One region of the uncultured Citricoccus sp. genome, then DNA from elsewhere that is predicted to be linked to it. Evidence: predicted binding sites of a transcription regulator. Region 1 holds the regulator's gene; each other region holds the start of a gene.

Region 1 (9,708 bases):
TTCGGCAAGGACATCCGCCAGGGCATCCCACTGGCCGTGGAGAACTACCACCTGCTGCACCGGCTGTGGCACGAGGAGAACGTCGACTGGCAGGGCCGCTTCCGTACCCCGCTGCAGGACTTCACCCTGACCCCCCGGCCGCTCGACGGCGTCGCGCCCTTCGTCTGGCACGGTTCCATCCGCTCGGCCGAGATCGCCGAGCAGGCCGCCTACTACGGCGACGGCTTCTTCCACAACAACATCTTCTGGAACAAGGAACACGTGATCCAGATGGTGCAGCTCTACCGCCAACGCTACGAGTACTACGGCCACGGCAAGGCACACCATGCCTACGTGGCCCTGGGCGGCCAGGCGTTCATGCGCAAGAACTCCCAGGACGCCGTCAACGAGTTCCGCCCCTACTTCGACAACGCCCCGGTCTACGGACACGGCCCGTCCCTGGAGCAGTTCACCCGGATGACCCCGCTGACCGTGGGCTCCCCGCAGCAGGTCATCGAGCGCACCCTGTCCTTCCGGGACTGGGTGGGCGACTACCAGCGCCAGATGTTCCTCATCGACCACGCGGGACTGCCCACGGACGTGGTGCTGGAGCAGATCGACCTGTTCGGCGAGGAGGTCCTGCCCGTGCTGCGCAAGGAGTTCGCCGCCCTGAAGCCCGCCGACGTCCCGGAGGCCCCCACCCACGAGTTCCTGGTGGCCCGCCACGAGCGCGGCGAGGACCCGGTGCCCGGCGGCGCGGAGGGCTCACAGGCCTGGAAGGACGCCCAGGAGCGCGCCGAGAAGGCCCAGGCCTCCGAGAAGGCCGGGGCCTGAGCCGTGGAGGAGCTACCGGACCTCGGCGGCCCGGAGGCGTTCGGCGCACCCGAGTCCACCGACCCGTTCACCCCGCAGGCCCGGCACCTGGTGGTGGTCTCCGGCGGGCTGGGCGACCCGTCGTCATCCCGCCAGCTGGCCGACCGGCTGGCCGCCGCCGCCTCTGACCGCCTCTCCGCCGAGGAAATCGTCCCGGAGGTGCACGTGGTGGAGCTGCGCCTGCTGGCCACGGACATCGCCGAGGCGATGGTCAACCCGTCACGGTCCGAGGCGCTGCAGGCGGCCCTGGAGGAGGTGTCCCAGGCCGACGGCATCATCGCCGTCTCCCCCACCTTCAAGGCCAGTTACTCGGGGCTGTTCAAGTCCTTCTGGGACCTCGTGGAGGACGACGCCGTCCGGGACGTCCCGGTGCTTCTCGGCGCGACCGGCGGCACGCCGCGGCACTCGCTGATGATCGACACGGCGATGCGCCCGCTGTTCAGCTACCTGCGCACCAAGGTGCTCTCCTCAGGGATCTTCGCCGCCTCGGACGACTGGGGCGAGGTCGAGGGCGGCCAGGCCTCCACCCGCACCACGCCGTTGCAGACCCGCATCGCCGCGGCCGGGGCGGACCTGGCCTCGGTGGTCGGACGGTTCCCCGCCCGCCCGCGCCGGGCCTCCGGTGCGCCCGCACCCCTGGAGGTGATTCCCTTTGACCAGCTCCTCCGCGGAGAGTGACACCGGCTCGTGGTCCCGCAGCGCGGTCCCGGGACGGCAGCCGGCGGACACCTCCCGTCAGGCCTGGCGCGCCTACTTCGAGGCGACCGCCCTGCTGCAGGACCGCCTCGAGCGGAGCCTGAAGGCGGGTGTGGACCTGCACCTGGCCGACTACAACCTGCTGCTGCTGCTCACCGAGGCCCCGGGCGGGCACCTGCGCATGGGCGAGCTGGCCAGCCTGATGGTGTTCTCGCCCTCGCGGGTGACCTATCAGGTCAAGACCCTGGAGAAGCGCGGGCTCGTGGAGCGTCGCGCCTGCGTGGAGGACGGCCGTGGCTCGGAGGCCGTCATCACCGACGCCGGCCGGAGCCTGTTCCGCAAGGCAGCGACCCTGCACGCGCGCCAGGTGAAGGACCTGTTCATGGACCGGCTCGACGAGCAGGAGACCGAGACCCTGCTGCGGGTCTTCTCCCGGCTGGGCTGCGCCCTGGAGGACGGCGAACGGGTACCGGAGGGTCCCGGGACTACCGGCTGACCGTGATCTCCACGGAGTCGGCCCGCTCGGCCAGGGCCGGCACCTCACCGAGCACCTGTTGCAGGGTGGCGGCCATCAGCCGCAGCGCGGCCTCGTCGCCGGAGGTCGCCAGCGCGGGGTCCGGGTAGGCCACCAGCCGCAGTTCCGGTCCGGAGCCCCCACCGGGCAGCACGGCGCCGGAGGCGGTCCGGGAGGCCACGCCGGCCCCCGGCGTCAGCGCGATCCTCGCGAGCCCGGGCACCAGGTCCACCACGGACGCCAGTTCCTCGGCCAGCTCGGTGTCCTGGTAGGACGGGATCCAGGCCTGCTGCCGGGCCAGTGCCCAGACAGCCGGGCGGCGCACCACGAACGTGCGCTCGGCTGCCGGGTCCACGACGACCAGTTCGGCACCCTCGTCCACGGCGGACAGGCAGGCCCGCGGCATCCAGGTCGCCACCGGCCGCGCCTCGGGGTGCCAGGCGGTCAGCGCCGGGACGTGGGTGAACACGGGCAGGGCGGCCCGGCCGTCGGGGGCCCTGAGCGTCACCAGCGCGACGTCCGCCTCCTTGTCCCCGTGCGGTCCGTCCCCGTGCGGCCCGTCACCACCGTGGTCGTCGTGCTCGGCCACGGTCGGCAGCACGGCGGCGAAGACCCGCATGCGGGACAGGGCGTCCACGACCTCGGCCTCGCCGGCCTCACCGGCCGCCAACCGGTCCAGGACCGGGCCCCAGGCCGGGTCCGCGGTGCCGTCGTCGGTGTCGAAGGCGTGCAACGGGTTGGCCGAGCCGTCGATCCCGGCCCCGCCCAGGTCCCGGCCCTCCCAGGCGACGCCCGCGGAGTCCGCCGGGCGGCCGGACTCGTCCCGGTGCTGGCGCTCCAGGTTGCGCCGGATGGCCGCCTCGATGTGCCCGGGCAGGTGGCGCTCCCGGTCCTGGCCGGTCACTGGATGGGGGCCTGCTTCACGGCGTCCTCCACGCTCACGCCGCGGGACACGAGCAGGGCCTGCTCCAGGCTGAACCGGCCGGCGTACAGGGCCTTGCCCATGATGGCGCCCTCCACGCCCCGGCCGACCATGGCGTACAGCGCGGCCACGTCCTCCAGCGAGGAGATGCCACCGGAGGCCACCACGGGCTTCGGCGTCTTGGTGCACACCTCGGCCAGCAGCTCGGTGTTCGGGCCCCTCAGCGTCCCGTCCTTGGTGACGTCCGTGACCACGTAGCGGGCGCAACCGGCCTGCTCGAGGCGGTCGAGCACCTCCCAGAGGTCACCGCCCTCCTTGGTCCAGCCGCGCGCGGCCAGGGTGGTGCCGCGCACGTCCAGGCCGACCGCGACCTGGTCGCCGAAGCGCTCGATGACCCGCGCGGTCCACTCCGGGTCCTCCAGGGCCGCCGTGCCGAGGTTCACGCGCGTGGCACCCATCGCCAGGGCGTTCTCCAGCGAGGCGTCGTCCCGGATGCCACCCGAGAGCTCGACCTTCACGCCGAGCTCGTCCACCACGCGGGACATCACGTCCCGGTTGTCCCCGCGGCCGAAGGCGGCATCCAGGTCCACCAGGTGGATCCACTCGGCGCCGGCCTTCTGCCAGGCCAGGGCGGCCTCGAGCGGGTCGCCGTAGGAGGTGGCGGAGCCGGCCTCGCCCTGGACGAGGCGCACGGCCTGGCCGTCCTGGACGTCGACGGCGGGCAGCAGTTCCAGCGCCGGTGCGCTCTGCGGGGTCTGGCTCATGAGGGGGTTCCTCTCGGTTCGATCGGACGAGGTGGTCTAGGACGAGGCGGTGACGAAACCGGCGATGATCGCCAGCACGGCGCACACGAGGAAGCCGACCTGCAGCCATACGGGCGCCTTCTGCTGGCGCAGCGACCAGGCGCCACCGATCAGCAGCCCGCCCAGGGCGATGAGCAGGGTGGACCAGAAGGGCATCAGAGGGTTCCGAGCCAGTTGGCCAGCAGCTGCATCCCGGCGTCACCGGACTTCTCGGGGTGGAACTGGGTGGCGGCGAGCGGGCCGTTCTCCACGGCGGCGATGAAGTCCCCTCCGTGGTTCGCCCAGGTCACCTTGGGCGGGGCGATCTTCTCGTGGGCCTGGTCGAACTCCCACTTCAGGACGCCGTAGGAGTGCACGAAGTAGAAGCGCTCGTCCTCGATGCCCCGGAAGAGCGCGGAGCCCTCGGCCGGGCGCACGGTGTTCCAGCCCATGTGGGGCACGATCGGCGCCGGCAGGGCCTCGACCACGCCGGGCCACTCGCCCATGCCCTCGGTGCGCACGCCGTGCTCCACGCCGGCGTCGAAGAGGATCTGGTGACCCACGCAGATGCCGAGCACGGGCCGGCCCCCGGCCACCCGCCGGCCGATCCACCGGGTCGCGCCGAGGTCCTTGAGGGCGGCCATGACGGACTGGAAGGCGCCCACTCCGGGGACCACGAGCCCGTCGGCGTTCATCACCTCGTCCGCGTCCGCGGTCAGTCGTGCATCCGCCCCGGCGCGCTGGAGGGCGCGCACGGCGGAGTGGGTGTTGCCGGACCCGTAGTCCAGGACGGCGACGGTGGGACGGGCGGCGCCGGTGACACCGGCCATCAGAGCGCACCCTTGGTGGAGGGCACCCCGGTGACCCGGGGGTCGTCCTCGACCGCGGCCCGCAGGGCGCGGGCGAAGGCCTTGAACTGGGCCTCGACGATGTGGTGCGGGTCCCGGCCGCGGACCAGGTCCATGTGCAGGCAGATGGAGGCGTGGTAGGTGATCGACTCGAACACGTGCCGGGTCATGGACCCGGTGAAGTGTCCGCCGATCAGGTGGTACTGCTGGCCCTCGGGCTCGCCCTCGTGCACCAGGTACGGTCGGCCGGAGACGTCGACGACGGCGCGCGCCAGGGCCTCGTCCAGCGGCACCGAGGCCTCGCCGAAGCGGCGGATGCCCCTCTTGTCCCCCAGCGCCGTCCTGAGCACCTCGCCGAGGGTGATGGCCACGTCCTCGACGGTGTGGTGGACGTCGATGTGGGTGTCCCCGGTAGCGCGGACCGTCAGGTCGATCTGCGAGTGCCTGGACAGTGCCGTGAGCATGTGGTCGTAGAACGGCACCGAGGTGGAGATCTCGGAGGTGCCGGTTCCGTCCAGGTCCATCTCGACGTAGACGTCGGACTCGCTGGTGGTGCGCTGCATCCGCGCCTTCCGGCCGGAGATCAGCTCTGCGCCCATGCTCTGTCAGCTCCTTGCTGTTGGGGGGATCCGGTGGTCCAGTCTACCGGGCCGGTCACTGGCCGGACGTCGTGGCGGGTGCCTCGGCCAGGACCTCCCGCAGGGCGGTGAGGAACGCCGTGGTCTCCGCCTCGGTCCCGGCGGTGACACGCAGGTGGTGCGGGATCCCGACGTCGCGCACCAGGACCCCGTGCTCGAGCAGGCCCTGCCACACCGCGTGGGAATCGGCCAGTCCGCCGAAGAACACGAAGTTGGAGTCCGAGACGGCCGGGGCCAGACCGAGATCGCGCAGCCCCTCCACGATCCGGTCGCGCTGGGCCTTGATGTCCTCGACGTTCTCGAGCAGGACGTCGTAGTGCTGCAGGGCGGCGTTGGCCGTGGCCTGGGAGACCGCGGAGAGGTGGTAGGGCAGGCGCACCAGGCGCAGGGCGTCGGTGACCTCCGGTGCGGCGGCGAGATAGCCCAGGCGGGCGCCGGCCAGCGCGAAGGCCTTCGACATGGTCCGGGAGACCACCAGGCGCGGCCGGCCCGGCAACAGGGTGAGCGCGGAGCGCGTGCCGGCGAGGGCGAACTCGGCATAGGCCTCGTCCACGACCACCATGCCCCCGTAGGCCTCGGTGGCGTCATAGACGGCCTGCACCACGTCCAGCCCCAGGGCGGTGCCGGTCGGGTTGTTCGGGGAGCACAACAGGACCACGTCCGGCCGGTGCTCGGCGACCTGGGCCGCCGCGGAGGCGGCCGTCAGGGAGAAGTCCTCCCCGCGGACACCGGCCACGTACCGGGTGTCCGTGCCGGCGGCCAGCAGCGGGTACATCGAGTAGGTGGGCGGGAAGCTCATCACGGTGCGCCCGGGCCCACCGAAGGCCTGCAGCAGTTGCTGCAGGATCTCGTTGGAACCGTTCGCGGCCCACAGGTTCGCCGCGGACAACCCGTGCCCCAGGTACTCCGCCAGGCGCTTGCGCAGTTCGGTGAACTCACGGTCCGGGTAGCGGTTGAGCGTCACGGCGGCAGCGGCCACCGACTCCGCGATGGCGGCGACCACCTCGTCCGGGACCGGATGGGTGTTCTCATTCGTGTTCAGCGCCACCGCCACGTCCAGCTGGGGCGCACCGTAGGGGCTCAGGCCCCGCAGGTTCTCACGCAACGGCAGGGCGGCCAGGGCCTCCGGATTCGAGATCGCATCCTCATCACTCACCCGAGACAGCCTAGGCGCTCAGTCAGTCCCCCGAGCCCCGGTGACGTCCGTGCATGGCACGCCACGGTCCCCCCTCTGACGCGGCTCGAACCGGGCGACGGGCCGGCCGAGGCCGCGGACGTTCCGGTGGTGCCCGCGTCAGCCCCGGGGGACGAAGAGGACCTGCCCCGGCTGCAGCTCGGAACCGGTCAGGTCATTGAGCTCGCCGATCCGCAGGATGGTCTGATTGCGCGGAGCGTCCGGGGCCACCTGGCCGGCCACGGACCACAGGGTGTCACCGTAGTCCACGGTGACGGACTCGACCGGGGCGACCACGGGGCGCTCCGGCGATGCTGCGGCCGGGGCCACGGCATGGGCGCCCAGGAACACGGCGGCCGCGGCCGCCAGCGCGGCCACGACGAGGATCGGGAGTCCGACGAAGAGGAAACGGCCACGACGGTTCAGGTGGAATCCGGCCGAGCCGGCGGTGCGGGTCACGACCGATGCTGCAGTGCTCATGCTCTTCAACCTCTCCGCCCGGGGCGACCGGGCTGTTCGAACGTGTGTTCTATCCGTTCGCCCTCTTGTCTAGCACGTCTGTTCGAAACACGCCAAACATTATTCGAACATATCTTTGAATCCGCCCTGCCCCTCCGGTAGCCTCTGAGGCACGTGATGGCCCGTCAACTCCCCGCGGGCCGACCATGAGACATCTCAACCGGCACCACGGACACGCTAAGAACGGATCTTCGAATGGCCTCCCGGACTCCCCGACCCGAACCGGACTCCCAGCCCGCCCCTGCCGCCCGGACGCTGACCGCGCGCCAGCGGGTCATCCTGGGGTCGATCCGCTCGGCCATCGCGCAGCACGGGTACCCGCCGTCGATGCGGGAGATCGGTGACGCCGCCGGACTGGCCTCGCTGTCCTCGGTGACCCATCAGCTGGGTCAACTGGAGAAGTGGGGGTACATCCGCAAGGATCCGGGACGGCCCCGCGCCATGGAGGTCCTGCTGGACGAGGACGGACAGCCCGTGTCGACGGCCGCGGCCGGCGCCCCGGACACCGCCGACCGCCCGGCTCCGGTCACGGCCCTGCACACCGGTGCGGTGGAGGGCACCTCCGTCCCGGTCCCGCTCGTCGGTCGCATCGCCGCCGGCGGGCCGATCCTGGCCGACCAGCAGGTCGAGGACGTCATGACGCTCCCCCGCCAGCTCACCGGCGAGGGAGAGCTGTTCATGCTCAAGGTCTCCGGTGACTCGATGGTCGATGCCGCGATCTGCGACGGGGACTGGGTGGTGGTCCGCCAGCAGAACTCGGCCCAGAACGGTGACATCGTGGCGGCCCTGCTGGATGATGAGGCCACCGTCAAGACGTTCCGGCAGCGCGACGGGCACACGTGGCTGCTGCCGCAGAATTCGGCCTATGAGCCGATCCTCGGAGACGAGGCGACGGTCATGGGCAAGGTGGTCACGGTCCTGCGGGCCCTCTGACCGGGACACTGATGCGGAGCGCGGCGATGAACCACCGTCCCTTCCCGAGAGGCGTCCGGGTGGCGGACGCCGAGCGCTTCGTCTACACCCGGGGACGGCTCCTGGAGCGTCGTCGCCTGGACCTGCTGTTGCACGGGGGCGGTCCCGAGGGCGTCCTGGCGGCGCTGGGCGCGTATCGCAACCCCGACGGCGGATTCGGTCACGGCCTGGAGCCCGATGTCCGCTCCCCGGTGAGCGAGCCCCTCGCCACCCTCACCGCCCTCGACCTGCTGGCCGGGTGGGACCTGGCCGACCATCCCTGGTTCCGCAGCGCGCTCGAGTGGGCTGCCTCGGCGTCCGGGCTCGACGGTTCGCTGCCCTTCGTCACCGAGCCCTCCCTGGCCTGGCCGCACGCGCCCTGGGTACAGCTGTGGCCCGGAGGATCACACCTCACCTTCGGCTTCGCGGCCGCCGCCCTCCGGACCGGCTTCGTCGGCGGGTGGGCCGAGGCGGCCACGGAGTGGTGCCGCTCCCAGCTGCGGGAGGGTGGGCTGTCGGCCTACGCCGTCAAGTACGCCCTGCGCTTCCTGGCCGCGGACCGGGGTCCCCGCACCGAGGGTCCTGCCGAGACCGCGGCGATCGAGACATGGCGCTCCCGCCTGGACCGCGACGGTGCGCTGCCGGTGGAAGGCGGGGCCGAGGGCGAACGACTGCACCCCTGGGACCTGGCCGCCGACCCGTGGTCGGCCCCGGTGATCGAGCCGGGGGCCGCGACCCCCGCGCGCCTGCTCTTCACCGACAGGCAGCTCCGGGCAGACGTCGACCGGGTCGTCATGGGCCAGCAGTCCGATGGGGGCTGGCACGTCGACTGGGCCGCGTGGTGCCCGGGCCAGGGCCTGGACTGGCGGGGCATCCGAACGGTCGAGGTGCTGGAGCTGCTCTCGGCCGTCGACCGCTCGTGATCCCTAGGCCGGGTCGCGCAGGCGTTCCAGCACGCCCCGCACCACAGCCGGGTCGGTGGTCGGCCAGAAGTCCGGCAGGGTGGACCGCAAGAACCCTCCGTAGCGTTCGGTGGCCAGCCGGGGGTCCAGCACCGCCACGACGCCACGGTCCGTGGTGGTCCTGATCAGCCGGCCGGCGCCCTGGGCCAGCCTCACGGCGGCGTGGGCGGCCGAGACGGCCATGAACCCGTTGCCGCCGTGACGGCTGACCTCCCGGGTGCGTGCGGTCCCCAGCGGGTCGTCCGGACGGGGGAACGGGATGCGGTCGATCACCACCAGACGGCAGGCCGATCCGGGCACGTCCACGCCCTGCCACAGGCTCATGGTCCCGAACAGGCAGGTGTCCGGTTCGGAGGCGAACTGGCGGACGAGGGCCGAGAGGGTGGCGTCGCCCTGGCAGAGGATCTGGGGCGCCGCCCCCAGCCTGCTGCGCATCTCCGCGGCGGCGTCCTCGGCCGCGCGCCTCGAGGAGAACAGGCACAGTGCCCCTCCCCCGGAGGCGCGCAGCAGGGACTCGAGCTCGTCGTAGGCGTCCGGGGAGGAGGTCCGGCCGGGCCGGGGCAGGTGCCGGGCCACGTAGAGCACGCCCTGGCGCGGGTAGTCGAAGGGGCTGCCCACGTCCACCCCGGTCCATCGCGGAGCGCCCGGCCCGAGCAGGCCGAGCGAGCCCGCCACGGGGTCGAAGGACTCCCCCACCGTCAAGGTCGCGGAGGTCAGTACCGTGGTCGCCTGGCCGAACAACCCCTCCCGGAGCCGGCCGGCCACCGACAACGGGGCGACGCACACCACCGGCGCGGCGGTCTCGTCACCCGGGACCCATCCGGTCCCCGGCTCGAAGCGGCCCGGACGG
Region 2 (9,708 bases), on a different contig from region 1:
ATCTCCCGGTTCCTCACGGCGCTCACGATGCGCTCGACGGCCTCGGCCACGGGCACGCCGTTGTCCTGGCTGCCGTCCCGGAAGCGGAAGGACACGGCCCCGGCCTCCGCGTCCTCGCCGCCGGCGATGAGCACGAAGGGCACCTTCTCCTTGGAGGCGGTGCGGATCTTCTTCGGGAACCGGTCCGAGCCGTCGTCGAGGTGGGCGCGGATGCCCTGGGCCCTGAGCGTGGCGACGACCTCCGCGAGGTAGTCGTTGAAGGCCTCGGCCACGGGGATGGCCACGACCTGCTCCGGGGCCAGCCACGCCGGGAAGGCACCGGCGTAGTGCTCGGTGAGCACGCCGAGGAAGCGCTCGATGGAGCCGAACAGCGCGCGGTGGATCATCACCGGGCGCTGGCGGGTACCGTCGGCGGCCTGGTACTCGAGGTCGAAACGCTCGGGCAGGTTGAAGTCGAGCTGGATCGTGGACATCTGCCAGGTGCGCCCGATCGCGTCCTTGGCCTGGACCGAGATCTTCGGGCCGTAGAAGGCGGCGCCACCCGGATCCGGAACGAGGTCCAGCCCGGAGGCGGTGGCGACCTCCTCGAGGGTGCGGGTGGCCTCCTCCCACGCCTCGTCGTCACCGACGAACTTCTCCGGGTCCTTGGTGGACAGTTCCAGGTAGAAGTCGTTCAGGCCGTAGTCCTTGAGCAGGTCCAGCACGAAGGTGAGCGTGGTGGCCAGCTCCTCCTTCATCTGCTCCCGGGTGCAGTAGATGTGGGCGTCGTCCTGGGTCATGCCGCGCACGCGGGTCAGGCCGTGCACCACTCCGGACTTCTCGTACCGGTAGACCGCGCCGAACTCGAACATCCGCAGGGGCAGCTCACGGTAGGACCGGCCGCGCGAGGCGAAGATCAGGTTGTGCATCGGGCAGTTCATCGGCTTGAGGTAGTAGTTCTGCCCCTGCTTGCTGATCTCGCCGGTGACCGGGTCACGCTGCTCGTCGATGTGCATGGGCGGGAACATGCCGTCCGCGTACCAGTCCAGGTGCCCGGAGACCTCGTAGAGGTGCTGCTTGGTGATGTGCGGGGTGTAGACGAACTCGTAACCGGCCTCCGTGTGCCGGCGGCGGGAGTAGTCCTCCATCTCCTTGCGGATGATGCCGCCGCGGGGGTGGAAGACGGGCAGACCGGAGCCGAGCTCGTCCGGGAACGAGAACAGGTCCATCTCGGCGCCCAGCTTGCGGTGGTCACGCCGCTCGGCCTCCGCGAGGCGCTCCTGGTAGGCCTTGAGGTCGTCCTTGGTGGGCCAGGCGGTGCCGTAGATCCGCTGCAGCTGCTTGTTCTTCTCGTTGCCGAGCCAGTAGGCCGCGGCAGAACGGGTCAGGGCGAAGGCATTGGAGATCAGCTTGGTGTTGGGCAGGTGCGGGCCACGGCAGAGGTCGCACCACACGGTCTCGCCGGACTTGCGGTCCACGTTGTCGTAGATGGTGATCTCGCCGGCGCCGACCTCGATGTTGGCCCCCTCGCCGACGGCGTCCGCTTGGTCCTGCTTGCCGAGCAGTTCCAGCTTGTAGGGTTCCGCGGCCATGGCCTCGCGGGCCTCGTCCTCGTTCACGACGCGGCGGGCGAAGGACTGGTTCGAGTTGATGATCTTCTGCATCAGCTTCTCGATGGCCTTGAGGTCCTCGGGGGTGAACGGGTCCTCGACGTCGAAGTCGAAGTAGAAGCCGTCCGTGATGTACGGCCCGATGCCCAGCTTGGCGCCCGGACGCAGCTGCTGCACGGCCTGGGCCATCACGTGGGCGGCGGAGTGGCGCAGGACGTTCAGGCCGTCCTGTTCGGAGATGTCGACGCCGACGACGTCGGCCCCGGCCGGGATCTGGCGGCTCAGGTCCTGCAGCTCACCGTTCACCCGCATCACGACGGTGGTCTTCTCGTCGGCGAACAGCTCCGTGCCGGTGGATCCCAGGGCCACCTCCCGCTGTTCGGCGTTGACGGTGATGGTTATCTGCTCGCTCTGCAGCGCCTCGGACACGGGCCATTCCTCCTTGGTTGGGGCTTCACAGCTGGTGGCATACGGGGGCCACCGCCAGCCACGGGCCATTCTAGGGCAGGGCCGCAGGTCGGGCGGCCAGTCCGCGGCACCCGCCTGATCGTCCGCGAGCGCCTGATCCCCTGTTCTCGCCTCATCCCCATCCGGGCCACCCGGGGCAATCACCTCGGAGTCCCCCTCCGGGAGTGGTCCCCTCAACAGTTGTCCTCGGCCAGTCCAGACGCATCATGGATCTCCTGGTGGCGGAGTGCCGTCCAGCATGCCAGGCCTCGACGTCAGGTTCGGATCCCGAGCAGATCCTCGGCAGCCGCCTCGGGGCGCCAGTAGGTGTTGCGGCGGGGGCGCTGGGAAGGATCCCGGTATGCGGCGGGAATTAACCAGGGAACGCCATGGCGCATCGAGATCGTCCATGCTCCCGCGTGCACCGCGTGATGATGGTGCGAGCACAACAGCACACCGTTGTCCACGGAGGTTGGCCCGCCGTGTTCCCAGTGCTCGACGTGGTGGGCCTCGCACCACGGCGCCGGAATGGTGCAGCCCGGCGCGGTACAGCCACCGTCCCGGGCCGTGATCGCACGGCGCAGCTTCCTGGTGAACAGTCTCCGGGACCGGCCCAGGTCGAGGACCTCACCCTCACCTCCCAGGACGACGGGGATCAGTTCAGCGTCACACGCCCAAGCGCGAATGGTGGTGGGGCTGATCTCGCCGACGTAGGCCGCCGAACTGAACCGGCTCCCACGCTCTCCCGATCCATCGTCCCTGAACGAGGCATTGGCGCTTTCCGGACTCATGCCACTCCGGGGCTCCGCTTCCAGACTGGAGTCGCAGCAGGGCTCCGGGCAGGCCTCTGGAGCGGACCCGCTCGATGATCGTCGAGCCGGGAGCTCCGACGGCGGCCGGAAGGTGTGGTCCAACAACGTCTGGTAGTCGATCGTCACGAGTACTTGTGGCCGGGCTCCCCCACCACCGTCGGGAGCGTCGGTTCCGGCGGTGAGGGCGAGGGCACCCGTCAGTGCGCTGATCATTCCGTCCAGTTCTTGTTGGCTCCGGGTCCGTTCGTCCAGGTCATCGGGGTCACTGACCGGAGTGTTCCAACCCGCGGGCTCGCCGGCCGCCGCGGCGGCGTACCGTGCGGCGCGCTCTGTCTCTGCCTGGGCCTCGAGCTCCCTTGCCGCCCGTAGCTGCTGCGCCCACAGGATGCCGGGGTCCGAGAACACGTCGGCCCCGTCCATGCCATCAGGATCACGGACGCCGCCGGTTACACGGTCACCATCGAGCGTTGCCTCCAGGTCGGCCTCGATGTCGACGTCGACGACCGTATCGACACCGCTGTTCGCACTGGAACTTTTGCCTGCACGAGAGGTGTTCGTGGGTCCCGTGGTGCAGGCCTGCCGAGCCGGACTCGCGGACTCCGCCGTTGGAATGGAGTCGCCGGCGGGAGTGGAAGCGGCGGTTGGTATGGAGTCAGTCGGGGTGGAAGCGGCACCGGCGGGGTTGGACGGCGCGGAACTCTGCGCTCGGGTGTTCGAGGCGGCTGAGACGAGGGTCTTGAGGACTTCGTGCTGGCCATCGGTGGCCACTAAGGACCAGCGATGCAAACCCGTCCGCCGGCCCCGGTAGAACAGCCCCTGCTCAGCCCGCCGCCGGCTCTCGGTGGGCTCGGCCCCGTCCGGGTTCACGAGCGCGTCGAAACGGATCCGCCAGTGCGCGCAGACCGTGCCCAGTGCGTCCGGGTCGAGGACTCGGGCAGAGCTCACCAGAGACCGTTCCCCCTCGACGAGCAGCTGGTCCACGTCCGCAGGGGCCACCTTCGCGTCCGTCGACTCCGCCCGGGCGCCAGCCAGGGTGGATGCGATCACGTCCACGGCGGCCGGGTCCAGGTCTGCTTCCGAGGCGGCTCGCGACAGGATCGGCAACCGGGGAGGCATTGCCTGAGTGCGATCGAGGGTCGGGGTGGACAGGACGTACCGGGATCGCTCGATCCGGGACCTGGCGTGCCGACGGGAGATGCGCAGGTGCTCCCTCAGGTAGTCCACGGCATCGCGATAGGCGGACTTGCCTTCGGGAATGCCGAGGATCTCCTTCCGGCTCGCGTGCTCGTCGAACAGCCTGTCCGTGTGACCGGCCAGCGCGGTCCGCGCCGAATCGACGACCCGGCCCAGCTCTTCCACGGACGTGTGGAGTTCGGGGAACGTTCCCCGGGGCGGCGGGACCTCGACCGGAGTCTGCGCCATGGCGTCCTCGAAGCTGATGTCCTCCACGACATCCGCATGCAGTCCCCACTCATCGGCCGGATGCAGTCGGTCGTTGGAGGGGAAGTGCGGTAAGCGCTCCACGAGCATCGGGTCGCCGATTCTGCCGGCCAGCTCGCCCACCAAGGCCCGGGCTGCATCGAGGAGATCGGGAAGACTCCAGTCCGACAATTCGTCCGGGATCCGCCCGCCCATGGTCTCCTCCTTCCCGTTCATCGTTACCGCTGATCCTTCACGGCCGTTGCTCCCCTTCACGGTCGCTGCTCCGAGGCCAGCCGATGATCCTTGTCCGGGCGGCAGCCTGGCTCCGGCCCGTATGGCGTCCTCTAGTACATACATTCGACTATGCATCGCGGACGCGGTAAGAGCCTGTCGGTCATGTGTGGATGAGCGGGGCTGACGCGTCGGGTGTGGAGTACGGACGGCCTGCTCCTGAGGCACCGCACCCGGCGCCTAGCCGCACGGTAGCGCCTTCCCTACGCTGGGTGGCCACTGGCGCAACCGCCCGGTAGACCGCGGTACCGAGCCCCACCTCCCCTTCCCACCCCGATTCCGGAGGACACCGTCATGTCCAGCACACGCCATCCACGGCCGCCCCGCGTCCGCGTGCAGAACTTCGCGGTCTCCCGCGAGGGCATCGCGGCCGGGTTCAACCAGACCCTGGAGCGCCCTTTCGGTGACCTTGACCCGGCTCCGCTCATGAGCTGGGCCGGGGCCACCGACAGCTGGCCCAACCGCACGGATCCGGGCGGCAGCCGCGGCCTGGACGACCACATCGTGCGCGACTTCACGCACAACATCGGCGCGGAGATCATGGGGCGCAACAAGTTCGGCCCGATCCGGGGCCCCTGGCCGGACGAGGAGTGGCGGGGCTGGTGGGGTGATGATCCGCCGTTCCGCACCCCGGTCTTCGTCCTGACCCACCATCCCCGGTCGTCGTTCTCGCTCAGCGACACGACGTTCCACTTCCTCGATGCGAGCCCTGAAGAGGCAGTGAAGGTCGCCCTGCAGGCGGCCGGGGGCCAGGACGTCCGGATCGGGGGTGGCGTCACCACCGTCCTGCAGTTCCTGGAGGCGGGCCTCATCGACGACCTGCACGTCGCCGTCGCGCCCGTCGAGTTCGGCGACGGACTGCGCCTGTGGTCCAGCCCCGTGGAGCTGGAGGACCGGTTCCACCACGAGAGCGTCCCGAGCCCCAGCGGCGTGGAACACTACTTCTTCTGGCGCTGACGGAGGACGGTTCACTCCTCCGGCGTCGGCAGCAGCTCCCAGGTCTCCGGGTGCGGGACCGGCACGGGCCGGTGGATGTCCAGCTCGCGCACCCCGGCGCCCTGGATGCCCCTCCCCCGGCGGTCACCGCCGGTCGCCGAGCTCTCCGGCGGGAGCCCGACGGCGCCGCGCACCCTGACCGGCCAGTCGCCGGTGTCGTGGTGGGGGATGTCCCGGGGCGCACCGGCGTCCGGAGCGGACCCGGCACCGGCCGCGACGAGCCGGCGCCGGGCCCCGGGACCCCAGGGGACCGGTTCCCGGGCGCCACCGGACCGGGCGGCGGACCGGTCCCGGCGCAGCCAGGCCCGCCATTGCTCGCGCGTGCTGTCCAGGTAGTCCGGGTCCGGCAGCGCCTCGGGCCGGTGCAGGTCCCAGGCGCGGATGGCCTGCAGGCTGATCGCCTTGGGCCCGGTCCGCCGGGTGGTGCCCTCGATCAGCAGCAACCGGGCCGAGAACAGCATCTCCCCGGTCTCGTGCTGGGCCTCCGTGAAGAACGAGGCGTCCACGCAGCCGGTCCCGTCGTCCACGGAGATGAAGACCACGCGCTTGCCGCTGCGCATCGGCGGGGTCTGGGTGGCCACGCGCACCCCGGCCACCAGCACGCGGGACTGCGAGCGCAGGCTCAGCAGGTCCTCCGCCGCCGTGACCCCGAGGGCGTCCAGGTAGGGCCGGTGCGAGTCCATCAGGTGCGCGGTGGTGTCCATGGCGGTCAGGTCGAGTTCGGTGCGCACCATCTGGTCGCGGCTCGGGGCGGGGAACATCGGCACGATCGCCTCCGTCTCGGTGTCCGGCAGGTCCAGGGACAATTGCCCGTCCACCTGGCGGGGTCCCGCCGTCCGCTTCCGCCCGGTGGGGGCCTCGCCGAGCATGCCCGCCGATCCCCCGGCGTGCTGCAGCTCCAGGTGGTGTACCAGGTCGGTGCGCGAGGCCCCGCCGGGGGGCAGCAGGCAGTCCAGCGCCCCCAGCTGGGCCAGTCGCTCGAGGTTGCGCCGGGTGGGCCGGGCGCGGTCGCGCACGTCGGCCAGCGAGGCGTACGGCTGTCCGGCCACGATCCGCCGGACCTCGCGCTCGCTCAGCCCGGACATTGAGGTGAGCGCCAGGCGGATGCCCCACCGGCTGCCGTCGGGATGCCGGGAATGCCCGGGACGTGCAGGACCACCGGGCAGTTCCGGGTGGGCCGGCACCCACTCCATCCGGAACCTCTCCGTGGAGGCGTTGATGTCCACCGGGAGCACGGGGATGCCCATGCGGCGGGCCTCGGCGATCATCAGCCGGCGCGGGTACATGCCCGGGTCGTGCTCGAAGATCCCGGCCAGGAACGCCTCGGGGTGGTGGGTCTTGAGCCAGGCCGAGTGGTAGGTGGGCACGGCGAAGGCCGCCCCGTGGGCCTTGCAGAACCCGAAGGAGCCGAAGGCGTGCAGGGTGCCCCAGACCTCGTCGATGACGTCCAGGGGATAGCCCTTCTCCAGCGCCGCGGCCCGGAAGTAGGCCTCCACGACCTCCTCCTGCGGTCCACCGATCTGTCGGCGGAACTCGTCGGCCTTCGCCAGTCCGCAGCCGGTCATGGTGTCCAGGGTCCGCAGCACCTGCTCGTGGAAGACGGTCACCCCGTGGGTCTCGGATAGCACCGGTTCCAGGTCCGGGTGCGGGTACCTCGCCGCCGCGAAGCCGTGGCGCTGCTCGAGGAACGGGCGCACCATGTCCGACTGCATGGGACCGGGGCGGAACAGGGAGATGTCGATGATCAGGTCGTTGAACTCGACCGGGGCCAGCTTCCCGATCAGCTCCCGCTGGCCCGGTGACTCGATCTGGAAGATCCCCAGGGTGTGGGTGGTGCGGATCATCCCGAACGTGGCCTCGTCGTCCAGCGGCACCCGTTCCAGGTCGACCCGCTCCCCCGTGGTCCGCTCGATCTCCTCCAGCGTGTAGGCGATCGTGGACTGCATGCGCACCCCGAGCACATCCAGCTTGAGCATGCCCATGGGGTCCATGTCGTGCTTGTCGAACTGGCTCATGGGCAGCTCGATGCCCGAGGGCTGCACCGGGGTCCGGTCCAGCAGTGTCCGGTCCCCCAGGATCACCCCGCACGGGTGCATGGCGATGTGCCGCGGCAACCGGTCCAACCGCTCGGTGAGGTCCACCAGCAGGTCCAGTTGCTGCTGTCCCGCGGCCCGCCCGGACTCGACCTGCTCGGCGAACCCGCGCAGCTCGGGCATCCGGCCCATCGCCTCGCGGAAGCTCGAGGCGGAGAACCGCCACAGTTGCTTGGCGATCGTGTCCACCTGTTCGGCGTCCATCCCGAGCGCCATGCCGGCGTCCCGGACCGCCCCGCGGGCCCGGTAGCCGTTCTGCATGCTCATCAGCGTGGTGCGCTCGTTCCCGAACCGGGTGAAGATCGCCGCGTAGACGTCGTGCCGGCGGGCAGACTCCACGTCCACGTCGATGTCCGGCAGGGTGGAGCGGTCATGGGACAGGAAGCGCTCGAAGATCAGCTCGTGCCGCATCGGGTCCACGTTCGAGATCCGTAACAAGTGGTTGACCAGCGAGGACGCCCCGGAGCCCCGGGCCGAGACCCGGACCCCCAGGTCCTCGATCATCCGGACCACCTCGGCCACGGTGAGGAAGTAACTGGCGAAGCCGAGCCGGGTGATGATCCCCAGTTCGTGTTCCAGCCGGTCCTCCAGGTCCCGGCCGGCCCGCGACGACGAGAACCGGCTGCCGCTGTACAGCTGCGGGAAGCGGGCGTGGGCCCCGGTCAGGGTGCGCTGGCGCAGGGCGGTGACCGGGTCGCCGTCGATCCCGATCACCGAGGCCTCCGGTACCGTGGGCCGCCCCCAGCCCAGGTCCGGTCCGGGGTCCATCCGGCAGGCGTCGGCCAGGGCATGGGTGGCCTCCAGCAACGCGCCGGCGCCCTCTGCCCCGGCGGCGCGGCAGACCTCGCGGGCCACCTGGTGCATGGATCCGGCCGGCTTCAGCCAGCCCTGCCCGTTGGGCTGGAGGTCGGCCAGGGCCTCCAGGGAGCTCAGTGCCCGGGCGGCATCGAGGACGTCGGCGGTGGCGGCACCGTCCGGGGTGGCGTACCGTACCGCGTTGGTCAGCACCGCCGGGACCCGGGCGTCCCGGGCCGCGCGGAGCATCTTCACGGCGTGCGCGGCCGAGAGCTTCTCCCCGGGCGGGGACAGGTGGCAGACCACCTCCACCCGCAGCGACCCGGCCGGCAGGGCGGCCTTCCAGCGGCGCAGCAGCGCCCGGCCGGCGGTGTACCTGCGCGCGGCCATCAGCTGCCCGACGTCGGATCCCGGTCCCAGCAGCACGAACAGTTCCGGTGGGGCGCCGTGGTGGGGGCCGGCGGCCCAGCCGGCCAGCTCGTCCATCGTCACGTACGGCGTGCCCCCGGCGGACCCGCCCGTGGTGTGGGCGTGGGCCGCCGAGACCAGCCGGACCAGGGCACGGTAGCCGCTGCCCCCGGTCCCCCCACGGGCCAGCACGACCACCCGGCCGGCGCTGTCCAGCACCCCCGTGCCGGTGTGGTCGGATCCCCGGTGCACCGCCAGGTCCACGCCGATGACCGGGTCCAGGCCGTGTTCCCGGCAGGCCCCGACGTGCTTGGCGGTGCCGTACAGGCCGTCCCGGTCGGTGCAGGCCAGGAGATCGGCGCCGTCCGCGGCGGCCGCCGCGGCCAGCTCACCGGGCCAGGACACCCCGTAATGGGCGCTGAAGGCGCTGGCTACGTGCAGATGGGGGAACCCGGGGGTACCGCCCATCAGGCGCTCTCCCTCAGGCGCACGGCGGCGCCGTCATGGATGCGGACCAGCCGCCACCGGCCCGAGTCCAGGTGGTGGGAGATGTCCAGGGTGAGCAGCGGTGAGTTGCGGGCCCGTTCCAGGCGCACCTGCACCCGCCAGACCTCGTGGTCCACCAGCCCCGCGCCGCGGCCTCGCTCGGCCCGGTGTTCCTCGGTCCACCAGCGCCGTCGTTCGTACCAGCGCACCGGTTCGGCGGCCAGTACGTAGTCGCGGCCGTTCCACCCCAGGTGCAGCGGCACCCCCGCGGTCGTGCAGGCGACCGTGACCGATTGCGTGAAGATTCCCATGGGACCTGATACCCGTCCTTCTCGTCGTGCCTTCTCAGTGCCGTCGGTGCCGGGGTCC
Region 3 (9,708 bases), on a different contig from region 1:
CGGCGTCGCCGGTGGTGGACCGGGACGCGGCACCCGTGGACCGGGAGGTCCGGCGGGCGGGCCGGGCCGGGGCCGCGGCGTCGCGCTCGGCGGCCTCCTCCACGAGGGCGGCGTTGCGGCGGCGCTCCTCGGCCAGTTCGTCCTCGAGCCGCTCCACGCTCTCCAGGACCATCTCGAGCTTGTCCTCGTTGCGGGACAGCTGGCGGTGCAGGGAGGTGACGTCGGAGCGGCCGGCCAGCCGGGCGTTGCGGATCACCAGGTCCAGGGCGTCATTGCCGAGCCGGTGCAGGGCCACCAGGTTACCGGCGGTCTGGGAGAGCATGTGCCCGAAGGCCTTGGAGTTGACGACCTCCTCGAGCCCCGGCGAGGCCGCGGCGAGGACGTCGTCCAGGTACTGCCGGTACGGCCGGTCGGCGTTGTTGCCGGATGCTTCCGCCATAAGGTGTTCCTCCCACCGGCCCGGGCAGATCAGAGTGCCGCCGGCCGCATGTCAGTGTCCGTGGTCGTGGTCTGAGCACATCGTACACACAGGCCCCAGTGGGTCATGACGAGGGAGTTAACAAACCTGCTAACTACTTGGTGGTAGCACCACCACGGCACCGACCAGCCCCTCGGGCGCGGATCCCCCGGGCCAGTACGGGTCCGCCGAGACCACCGCCCCCGGCGCCCCCGGAACCGCCCACGTCAGCCCGGGGTCCTCGACGTCGGGATCATCGGGTCCCTCATCGGCGGGGACCAGCGGCACCCCCGCCGGATCACCCCGGAAGCCGGTCCCCCGGGCCTTGACCAGGGCCTCCTTCGCCGACCAGAGCCGTGCCCGCGCCAGGGGCCGGTCGGCGGGAGGCAAACCGGCGATGGCCGAGGCCTCGGCCACCGAGAAGCCGACGGCACCGAGCTCGTCCGCCGTCGCGAACGCCGAGGACCCCAGCTCCTCGATGTCCACGCCGATCCGCCATCCGTCCGCGACCAGGGCGGCGTCCAGCCAGGCCGTGGCGAGCCAGCCGCGGGACCGGCTGAAACTCACGGCCGGCAGCGCACGGGCCGGGTCCACGGCGTCCGGGCCGTGCCGGCGGAGCGCCAGCCTGCTGTACCGCAGGACCGGGGCTCCGTGCTCGGCGGACCCGCAGGCCGGGCAGCGGTGCTCCACCTCGAAGGTGCCCGGCCGGTGCCCCAGGGACACCGCCAGGTAGTCCAGGGCCTCGCGCCGCTGGTCACCGGCGCGAGGGCCGGTGACCACCACGTGCCACCCCGGCCCGGTCACGACGTCGACCCGCCCGGTTCAGCGCTGGACGGCGCCGTGGCGCTCGGCGGCCAGGGCTGTGGCCGCGGCGCGGGCCCCGGAGGCCTCGTCTGCGGTCAGGGTCCGGTCCGGGGCGCGGAACCGCAGCGAGAACGCCAGGGACTTCTGCCCCTCCGGCACGCCCGGTCCGGCATACACGTCGAACAGGGAGATGTCCTCCAGCAGCTCCCCGGCGCCCTCGCGCAGGGTGGCCAGCACCTCCGCGGCCACGGTGTCGGCCGGCACCACGAGTGCCACGTCCTGGCTGGTCGGGGGGAAGGTGGAGAGCGTCTGGGCCACCACCACGCCTGCGGCGGCCGCGATCAGCGCATCCAGGTCCAGCTCCAGGGCCACGGTCCGGGCCGGCAGGTCCGCGGACTCGAGCCACGTGGGCAGCAACTCGCCGGCCACCCCGACGACGGTGCCGTCACCGCCGGCCAGGGACAGCCGGGCGGTGCGTCCGGGGTGGAACGCCTGGTGATGGCCCTGGGTCACGGTCAGCTCCACGCCCAGGAGCGCCCCCACGTCCAGCGCGGTCCCGATCGCGTCCTGCCAGTCCCAGGCCCGCGGGGCGTGACCGGGCCCCGCGACCGAGTCGTGGCCGGTGAACACGGCCGCCACGTGGCGCGGCTGGTCGGGGATGCCCGCCTCGAGGCCGGCCAGCACCTCGTCGGCGGGCCGCGCCCCCAGCGGGGGGATCGAGGCGCTGCCCAGGTGCTCACCGGGCAGGAACACCGAACCGGACTCGTACAGGGCCAGGTCGCGGAAGCCGCGGGAGTGGTTGCGCCGGGCGATCTCCAGCAGGCCGGGCAGCAGTGAGGTGCGCAGGTAGCCGAACTCCGCGGAGATCGGGTTGGCCAGGTGCACCATGCGCTGGGCCTCGCCCTCCTCGGCGGTGGCGGACCCGAAGAACCGGTTCTGGGCCGCGGAGACGAAGGGGTAGGCCAGCACCTCGGTCAGACCGGCATCGGCCAGGCCCTGCAGCACGCGGCGGCGGTCCGCCTGGGGCCGGGTCAGCCCGCGCCCGGGAGGCGCCACCGGCACGGTGGAGGGGATCTCGTCGTAACCGACCAGCCGGCCGATCTCCTCGACCAGGTCCTCCCGGATCTCCAGGTCGGAGCGCCACGGCGGCGAGGTGACGGTGAAGACCGTCCCGGCGGCGCCGCCGTCGGGACCCGGCCGTGCCGCGGTGGTCTTCTCCACCGTGGCCCCCAGGTCCGTCAGGGTCCGCTCGATCTGCTCCTCGGTGTACTCCACACCCATCACGGCCGCGGGGAAGGATGCCGGCAGCTCGACGACGGTCGGCTCGGGCCGGGTGCCGACGTCCGTGATGCCCGGGCCGGGGGTCCCCCCGGCGAGCTCGACGAGCAGCTGGACGGCGCGCTCGGCGGCCTCGTCCGCGACCTCCCAGTCCACGCCGCGCTCGTTGCGCTTGGAGGCCTCGGAGGGCAACCGGTGCCGGCGGCGGGTCCGGCCCATGGACACCGGGTCGAAGTGCGCGGACTCGATCAGCACGGTGGTGGTGGCCTCGGAGACCTCGGTCTCCCCGCCGCCCATGACGCCGGCCAGGCCGATGGGCCCACGGTCGTCGGTGATCAGCAGGTCCTCCGCGGAGAGCGCGCGGTCCTTGCCGTCCAGCGTGGTCAGCCGCTCGCCCTCCTGGGCCCGGCGGACCACGATGTCACCCTGCAGGGTGTCGGCGTCGTAGAAGTGCAGCGGCTGGCCCAGCTCCCACATGACGTAGTTGGAGATGTCCACGGCCAGGGAGATCGACCGCATGCCGGCCAGGCGCAGGCGAGCGCTCATCCACGGCGGGGTCGGCCGGGTCGGGTCGATGCCCGTCACGGTGCGGGCCACGAAGCGGTCGCAGCCGGGCACCCCGTAGATGGGCGCCCGGTCCTCGAGGCGGACGGGGTAGCCGTCACCGTCGGCCTCCGGGGCGGTGACCAGGGAGGCCGGGTCCGTGAACGGGGTACCGGTGGCCAGGCTGTACTCCCGGGCCACGCCGCGGATGGAGAAGGCGTAGCCGCGGTCCGCCGTGACGTTGATCTCCGCGGCCTCGTCGCGCAGGTGCAGCAGGTCGAACACGTCGGTGCCGGCCTCGGGGTCGTTGCCGTGCTCCGGGGAGAAGCCGAGGGATGAGAGCACGATGATGCCGTCGTGGTCCTCGCCGAGGCCGAGCTCGCGGGCGGAGGCGATCATGCCGGCGGACACGTGCCCGTAGGTCTTGCGCGGGGAGATCCGGAAGTCCCCGGGCAGCACGGCCCCGGGCAGGGTGACGATGACCTTGTCCCCCACCTCGAAGTTGTCCGCGCCGCACACGATGCCCTGGACGCCGGAGGGGTCGATGCCCTCGCCGGACAGCGGCTGCGGCCGGCCCTCGGGGGCCACCCGGACCTGGCACCAGTTGATGGTCTTGCCGTTGGACTGCGGCTCGGGCACCTTCTCGAGCACCTCACCCACCACGATCGGTCCGGACATCCCGTCCAGCGGACGGTGGACGTCCTCCTCCTCGAGGCCGACCCTCACCAGGTCGGCCATGACGTCCTCGGCGGTGGCGTCCGCCGGGACCTGCGCGTACTCACGGAGCCATGACAGCGGGATGCGCATGGGTGATCAGATCTCCATTCCGAAGTGCTGGGAGAAGCGGACGTCGCCCTCGATCATGTCGTGCATGTCCGGGACCTCATTGCGGAACATCAGGGTGCGCTCGACGCCCATGCCGAAGGCGAAGCCCGAGTAGACCTCGGGGTCCAGGCCGGCGGCGCGCAGCAGGTTGGGGTGGACCATGCCGCAACCGCCCCATTCGATCCACTGCGGCCCGCCCTTGGCCCCGGGGTGCCAGATGTCCATCTCGGCACTGGGCTCGGTGAACGGGAAGAAGTTCGGGCGCAGCCGGATCCTCGCCTCCGGGCCGAACATCTGCCGGGCGAAGTACTCGAGGGTGCCCCGCAGGTCGGCCATCGTCAGACCCTTGTCCACGGCCAGTCCCTCGAACTGGTGGAACACCGGCGTGTGGGTGGCGTCGAGCTCATCGGTGCGGAAGGTCCGGCCGGGGCACAGCACGTACACCGGTGCACCGCGCCCGAGCATGGCGCGCATCTGCACCGGCGAGGTGTGGGTGCGCAGCACCAGGTGGGCCTCGGGCGGGTCCACGAAGAAGGTGTCCTGCATCTCGCGGGCCGGGTGGTCCGGCTTGAAGTTCAGGGCGTCGAAGTTGTACCACTCCGATTCCAGTTCCGGGCCCTCGGCGATCTCCCAGCCCATGCCGATGAAGATGTCCGAGACCCGCTCCTGCAGCACCGACAGCGGGTGGCGGGCGCCCACGCGACGACGGCGGACCGCCGCGGTGACGTCCACCGTCTCCTCGACGAGCAACCGGGCCGCGCGCTCCTCCTCCAGCACCTCGGTGCGGGCGGCGAGCGCGGACTCCATCGCCTTGCGGGCGCCGCCCATGAGCTTGCCGGCCGTGGACTTCTGGTCCTTGGGCAGCTTGCCGATGGAGCGGTTGGCCAGGGTGAGCGGCGCCTTCTCCCCCGTGTGGGCCAGGCGGGCGGCCTTGAGCTGGTCGAGGTCGGCGGCGGCGGAGAAGGCCTGGAGCGCGGCCTCCACGGCGGCGCCCACGGCCGTCTCGTCGGCCGGGGAGATCTCGGGTGCGACCTGCTCGGTGGTTCCGTCCGGCTGCTCGACCGGGGTCTCGGCCAGGTCCTGGGGGGTTTCCGTCATGGCGGGCAACGACCTTCATGCTGCGGTGGGTTCGGACACGGGGTGGGCCACTCGGGAAGAAGGCCCCGGCCAGTCTAGTGGACCGCCCCGGGCACCTAGGCTGGACGGCATGGCCGGTCACACTTCCCGACGCCGGCCGGTCCGGTCCGAAGACCGGGCCGGCCGGCTGCCCGGGCGTGGGCCGGACCGCCTCCCGGCGCGGTTGGCGCTGCGGCGGTGGTGGAACGCGATCAACCTGACGACGCCCCTGGGACTGGTCCTGGCCCTGGGCTCCGGGTGCTCCGTGCGGCGGGGACCGCTGGGGCTGGTCCTGGCCACCGGGTACCGGTGGCCGTTCCCGGACGGCGGGGCGTTCACGGTCGGCAACGTCGTCCTGTTCCGGGCCCGGACGGTCATCACCCCGCAACTGCTGGCCCATGAGTCCCGGCACGCCACCCAGTACGCCTGGTGCGCGGGGCTGCCGTTCCTGGTGCTGTACGCGGCGGCGGTCGGCTGGTCGCTGCTGCGCACCGGGGACACCGCCTCCCGCAACGTCTTCGAGCGCCGCGCGGGACTGGAGGCCGGCGGGTACCGCGAGCGCCCGGTGCGCTGGCCGCGCCGGCGCGCCTGACCTCACTCTCACCAGCACGGACGGCACCACGCGCCGGCCCCCGGGTTCCCACGCTCGTTCCTGACACCTTCCTTGCACCATGATTCGAACATGTGTTCTAATCGGTCCATGCGATGGGAAGCGCAGGCACTGCAGGCCGGGGACGGAACCGGTCAGGACGGCGACGGCACTCCGGCCGCGCCAGCCGCCCTGCTGCCGCTCTCCGGCCTGCAGCGTTCCATCTCCACCCCGGACTTCGCCGGGATCACCTTCCACGAGGTCGTGTCCAAGTCGGCCCTGAACCGGGTCCCGGACTCCTCGCCCATGCCGTTCCGGTGGACGGTCAACCCGTACCGGGGATGCACCCACGCCTGCCGCTACTGCTATGCGCGCAGCACCCACGAGTACCTCGACCTCGACCCGGGGGCCGACTTCGACCGGCAGATCGTGGTGAAGGTGAACACCCCCGAGCTGCTGCGCCGGGAACTGGGCCGCCCCGGATGGACACGAGAGCTGGTGGCGCTGGGCACCAACACCGACCCGTACCAGCGGGCCGAGGGCCGGTACCGGCTGATGCCCGGCATCATCACCGCCCTGGCGGACACCGGCACGCCGTTCTCCATCCTGACCAAGGGCACGCTGCTGGACCGTGACCTGGACCTGCTCTCCGCGGCCTCGCGTCAGGTGCCCGTGCAGGTGTCGGTGTCCCTGGCCATGCTCGATCCCGGCCTCGCACAGCAGGTCGAACCGGGGACGCCGAGCCCGGCGGCGCGCCTGCGGCTGATCGAGAGGCTGGCCTCGGCGGGGGCGGACGTCACGGTCATGGCCATGCCGTTGCTGCCCTGGCTGACGGACAGCGACCGGCAGGTGGAGGAGCTCATGGCGGCGTTGGCCGCTGCCGGGGCACGGTCGGTGCTGGCCGGTGCCCTGCACCTGCGGCCCGGGGCCCGTCAGTGGTACCTGGACTGGATCGCCCGTGACCATCCGGAACTGCTCGAGGGCTACCGCACCCTCTACGCCCGGGGTTCCTATGCGGCGCCCTCCTACCGGAAGGCCCTGGGCCGCCGCACCACCGCGGCCGCCCGCCGCCACGGCCTGGACCGCAGCGGCGCCCACCGGATCACCGCGGCGGACGGGGAGGGGTCGGCCAGGGCCACCGCGCGCGGGGTTCCCGGGCGGTCTTCCCAGCACTCTCCGCAGCACTCTCCGCAGCCGGCACTGTTCTGAGCCGGCACCCTCACGGTCCGTCCCGCAGCATCTCCACCAGCGCGTCGACGATCGGCCGGTCGGCCGGGATCCACTCCAGTTCCTGGAGCCGGTCCCGGTCCAGTGCGCGCCACTCGAGCAGGTCGTGGTCCTGCAGCGGACGCGCCTCGCCCCGCTCGATGACCGCCGTGAACACCCGCATCCTGGCCCCGTTGCCCAGCAGCCAGCCCTCGGGGTGAGCTGCCGCCACCTCGCGGTCCAGGCGGACGTCCACGCCCAATTCCTCCCGGACCTCCCTCCGCAGGGCGGACCGGGGGTCCTCTCCGGGCTCGACCTTGCCGCCCGGGAACTCCCAGAGGCCGGCCAGGCCCTCGGGCGAGCTGCGCCGTCCCACCAGCAGCCGGGTCGGACGGTCCAGCCGGTCCAGCACCGCGGCCCCCATGACGGGTCGGGGGCCTCGAGGTCGTGCTCCCGCCTCGGCAGCCGGGGTGGACGTGGACGTGAGTTCAGTCATGGTCCCGATCCTAGGCCGGTCGCGCGGAGGCCTGGCCCGTAGGCTGGAATGGTGCTCCCCACTGCCGCCGACCCCTCCGCCCCACCTGCCCGGCCCGCCCGGCCCCGCCGTATCCTGCCGGGAATCCTGGCGCTGGCCCTGGGCGGGTTCGCGATCGGCACCACCGAGTTCGCGATCATGGGGCTGCTGCCCCAGGCGGTGGCCGATCTCGAGGTCGACCTTCCCGCCGGCGGCATCCTGATCTCGGCCTACGCCCTGGGCGTCGTCGTCGGCGCGCCCCTGCTGGCGGCGGGCCTGGCCCGAGTGGACCGGAAGGTCTCGGCGCTCTCCCTCATGGCCATGTTCGTCATCGGCCATGCCGCGAGCCTGCTGGCACCGGACTTCGCCACCATGCTCGTGGCCCGCTTCATCTCGGGTCTCCCCCACGGCGCGTATTTCTCGGCCGCGGCCCTGGCGGCCGCTCACCTGGCGGGTCCGGCCCGCCGGGGCCAGGCCACCGCCTGGGTGATGGCGGGCCTGTCCGTGGCCAACCTGGTGGGCGTGCCCGTGGCCACCTGGCTCGGACAGAGTGCGGGCTGGCGGTGGATGTTCATCCTCACCGGAGTCTTCGGAACCGCGACGATCGCCGCCGTCGCCTGGCTGGTCCCGGCCATCCCGGCACCGGCCGGCACCTCGGTGCGCGGTGAACTGACCGCGCTGCGCTCCGGCGCACTGTGGCGGGCCGTGCTGGTGGGCACCATCGGGTTCGCGGGCATGTTCGCGCTGTACACCTACATCGCCCCGGTGTTCGTGGAGATCGGCGGACTGCCGGAGCGGCTGGTCCCGGTCATCATGGCCCTCTACGGACTCGGCATGGTGGCCGGCACCCTGCTGGGCGGGGCCTGGTCCGACCGGTCGGCCACCCGCACCCTGCAGTGGATGCTCGGGACCGTGGCCGTGGCCCTGGCCCTCTTCAGTGTCACCGCACCGTGGTGGGTGCTCTCGTTGGTCCCCCTGCTGGCCGCCGCCACCGCCGCCTCGGCCCTGGTCCCCTCCCTGCAGGTGCTGCTCGTGGACGCCGCCCCGCACGCGCCGCAGTTGTCCGGGGCCCTGAACCACTCGGCGCTCAACCTGGCCAATGCCATGGGCGCCTGGGTGGGTGCGGCGGTCATCTCCGCCGGTGCCGGGCTCCAGGTGCCGGCCGGTGCCGGGGCCGTCCTCGCCGCCGTCGGGTGCGTGCTGTCCCTGCTGCTGTTGCGTCCCCGATCCGCGGCAACCCCCAGCTGACGTGTGGCGATGCCGCACCGTGCGGGCCATGCAGTCCGCCGGCCCGGGGCACCGGCGATGGCCCGTCCGGTCCAGCCCGCCAACCGTGGACGGGCCCGTGCATCCCGGCTGACACTATCCCTGTCAGCGCACTGCACGGCGAGCACGAAGGGGACACATCATGAGCATCATCAGCTGGATCATCATGGGCCTGGTCGCAGGGGCGATCGCGCGCCTCATCCTCCCCGGCGACCAGGGAGGGGGCTGGCTGGGGGCGCTGGTCACCGGCATCCTGGGCGCCATGCTGGGAGGCTGGATCGGTGGCCTGCTGTTCGGCCTCGACCTGAACGAGAGCTTCTGGAGCTTCTGGACCTGGGTGTTCGCCATCATCGGTGGCATCATCGTGGCCTTCATCTGGCAGGCCATCACGCGCCGCCGCGGCAGCAGGGTCTGATTCCGGCACGTCGGCGGGACGACGAAGGGCGCCCCTCGGGGCGCCCTTCGTGCTGTCGCCGGCCGGGACGTCAGGACCGGTCCGCGTGCTGGGACATGGCCGAGGCGTAGAGGCACACGGTCGCCGCCGTGGCGACGTTCAGCGACTCCGCCCTGCCGTAGAGGGGCACCGCCACCCGTTCGGCGGCCAGGGACAGTTCCGCCGGTGACAATCCCTGGGCCTCGTTCCCGAACAGCCAGGCGGTGGGCCGCGCCAGCAGGCCCCGCGGAGGCCGGTCCAGGACCACGGTGCCGTACCCGTCCGCGGCCAGCAACTGGAGTCCGCGGCCGGACAGCAGCGCACCGGCCGCAGGCAGGTCCGCCCCGGTCACGACGGGCAGGTGGAACAGCGATCCGGCGGTGGAACGCACCACCTTGGGGTTGAACAGGTCCACCGAGCCGGCCGTGAACACCACGACGTCGGCCCCGGCGGCATCGGCCGCGCGCAGGATGGTCCCCGCATTGCCGGGGTCCTGGACCCGGCACAGGACGGCCGCCAAGCGCGGCTGGCCGGTGAGACCGGCGAGCACCGACTCCGCCGAGGACTCGGGGATCCGGCACACGGCCAAGACGTCCTGCCCGGTGACCGCGTCGCTCATGGCCGTCAGCACCTCGTCACTGGCCTGCCGCACCGGGACCCCCGCGCGGGCTGCCTCA

What was found. The regulator LexA, encoded in region 1, represses DNA repair genes until DNA is damaged. The targets are predictions, from matches to a motif close to TCGAACANNTGTTCGA.
Region 2: Q0283_RS05835 (HNH endonuclease signature motif containing protein) is a predicted target of LexA. The motif match lies at 4,616-4,631, and genes of this name have one in related genera.
Region 3: Q0283_RS14415 (Rv2578c family radical SAM protein) is a predicted target of LexA. The motif match lies at 5,700-5,715, and genes of this name have one in related genera.

What each region holds. Positions count from the first base shown of each region.
Region 1 covers NZ_CALMQR010000059.1:10,951-20,658, forward strand. Annotated here, with positions in the region: gene Q0283_RS06705 (LLM class flavin-dependent oxidoreductase) at 1-813, shown strand, start outside; gene Q0283_RS06710 (FMN reductase) at 817-1,530, shown strand; gene Q0283_RS06715 (MarR family winged helix-turn-helix transcriptional regulator) at 1,505-2,044, shown strand; gene Q0283_RS06720 (SseB family protein) at 2,034-2,966, opposite strand; gene priA (bifunctional 1-(5-phosphoribosyl)-5-((5-phosphoribosylamino)methylideneamino)imidazole-4-carboxamide isomerase/phosphoribosylanthranilate isomerase PriA) at 2,963-3,748, opposite strand; gene Q0283_RS06730 (hypothetical protein) at 3,785-3,943, opposite strand; gene hisH (imidazole glycerol phosphate synthase subunit HisH) at 3,943-4,596, opposite strand; gene hisB (imidazoleglycerol-phosphate dehydratase HisB) at 4,596-5,213, opposite strand; gene Q0283_RS06745 (histidinol-phosphate transaminase) at 5,269-6,408, opposite strand; gene Q0283_RS06750 (LysM peptidoglycan-binding domain-containing protein) at 6,547-6,906, opposite strand; gene lexA (transcriptional repressor LexA) at 7,141-7,878, shown strand; gene Q0283_RS06760 (hypothetical protein) at 7,905-8,819, shown strand; gene Q0283_RS06765 (ATP-dependent DNA helicase) at 8,823-9,708, opposite strand, start outside.
Region 2 covers NZ_CALMQR010000055.1:71,969-81,676, reverse strand. Annotated here, with positions in the region: gene thrS (threonine--tRNA ligase) at 1-2,018, opposite strand, end outside; gene Q0283_RS05835 (HNH endonuclease signature motif containing protein) at 2,312-4,483, opposite strand; gene Q0283_RS05830 (dihydrofolate reductase family protein) at 4,856-5,518, shown strand; gene dnaE (DNA polymerase III subunit alpha) at 5,530-9,321, opposite strand; gene Q0283_RS05820 (DUF6504 family protein) at 9,321-9,650, opposite strand.
Region 3 covers NZ_CALMQR010000129.1:29,830-39,537, forward strand. Annotated here, with positions in the region: gene Q0283_RS14390 (hypothetical protein) at 1-439, opposite strand, end outside; gene Q0283_RS14395 (4'-phosphopantetheinyl transferase superfamily protein) at 569-1,261, opposite strand; gene pheT (phenylalanine--tRNA ligase subunit beta) at 1,280-3,889, opposite strand; gene pheS (phenylalanine--tRNA ligase subunit alpha) at 3,896-5,005, opposite strand; gene Q0283_RS14410 (hypothetical protein) at 5,115-5,615, shown strand; gene Q0283_RS14415 (Rv2578c family radical SAM protein) at 5,724-6,821, shown strand; gene Q0283_RS14420 ((deoxy)nucleoside triphosphate pyrophosphohydrolase) at 6,832-7,242, opposite strand; gene Q0283_RS14425 (MFS transporter) at 7,363-8,580, shown strand; gene Q0283_RS14430 (GlsB/YeaQ/YmgE family stress response membrane protein) at 8,741-9,013, shown strand; gene Q0283_RS14435 (RNA methyltransferase) at 9,084-9,708, opposite strand, start outside.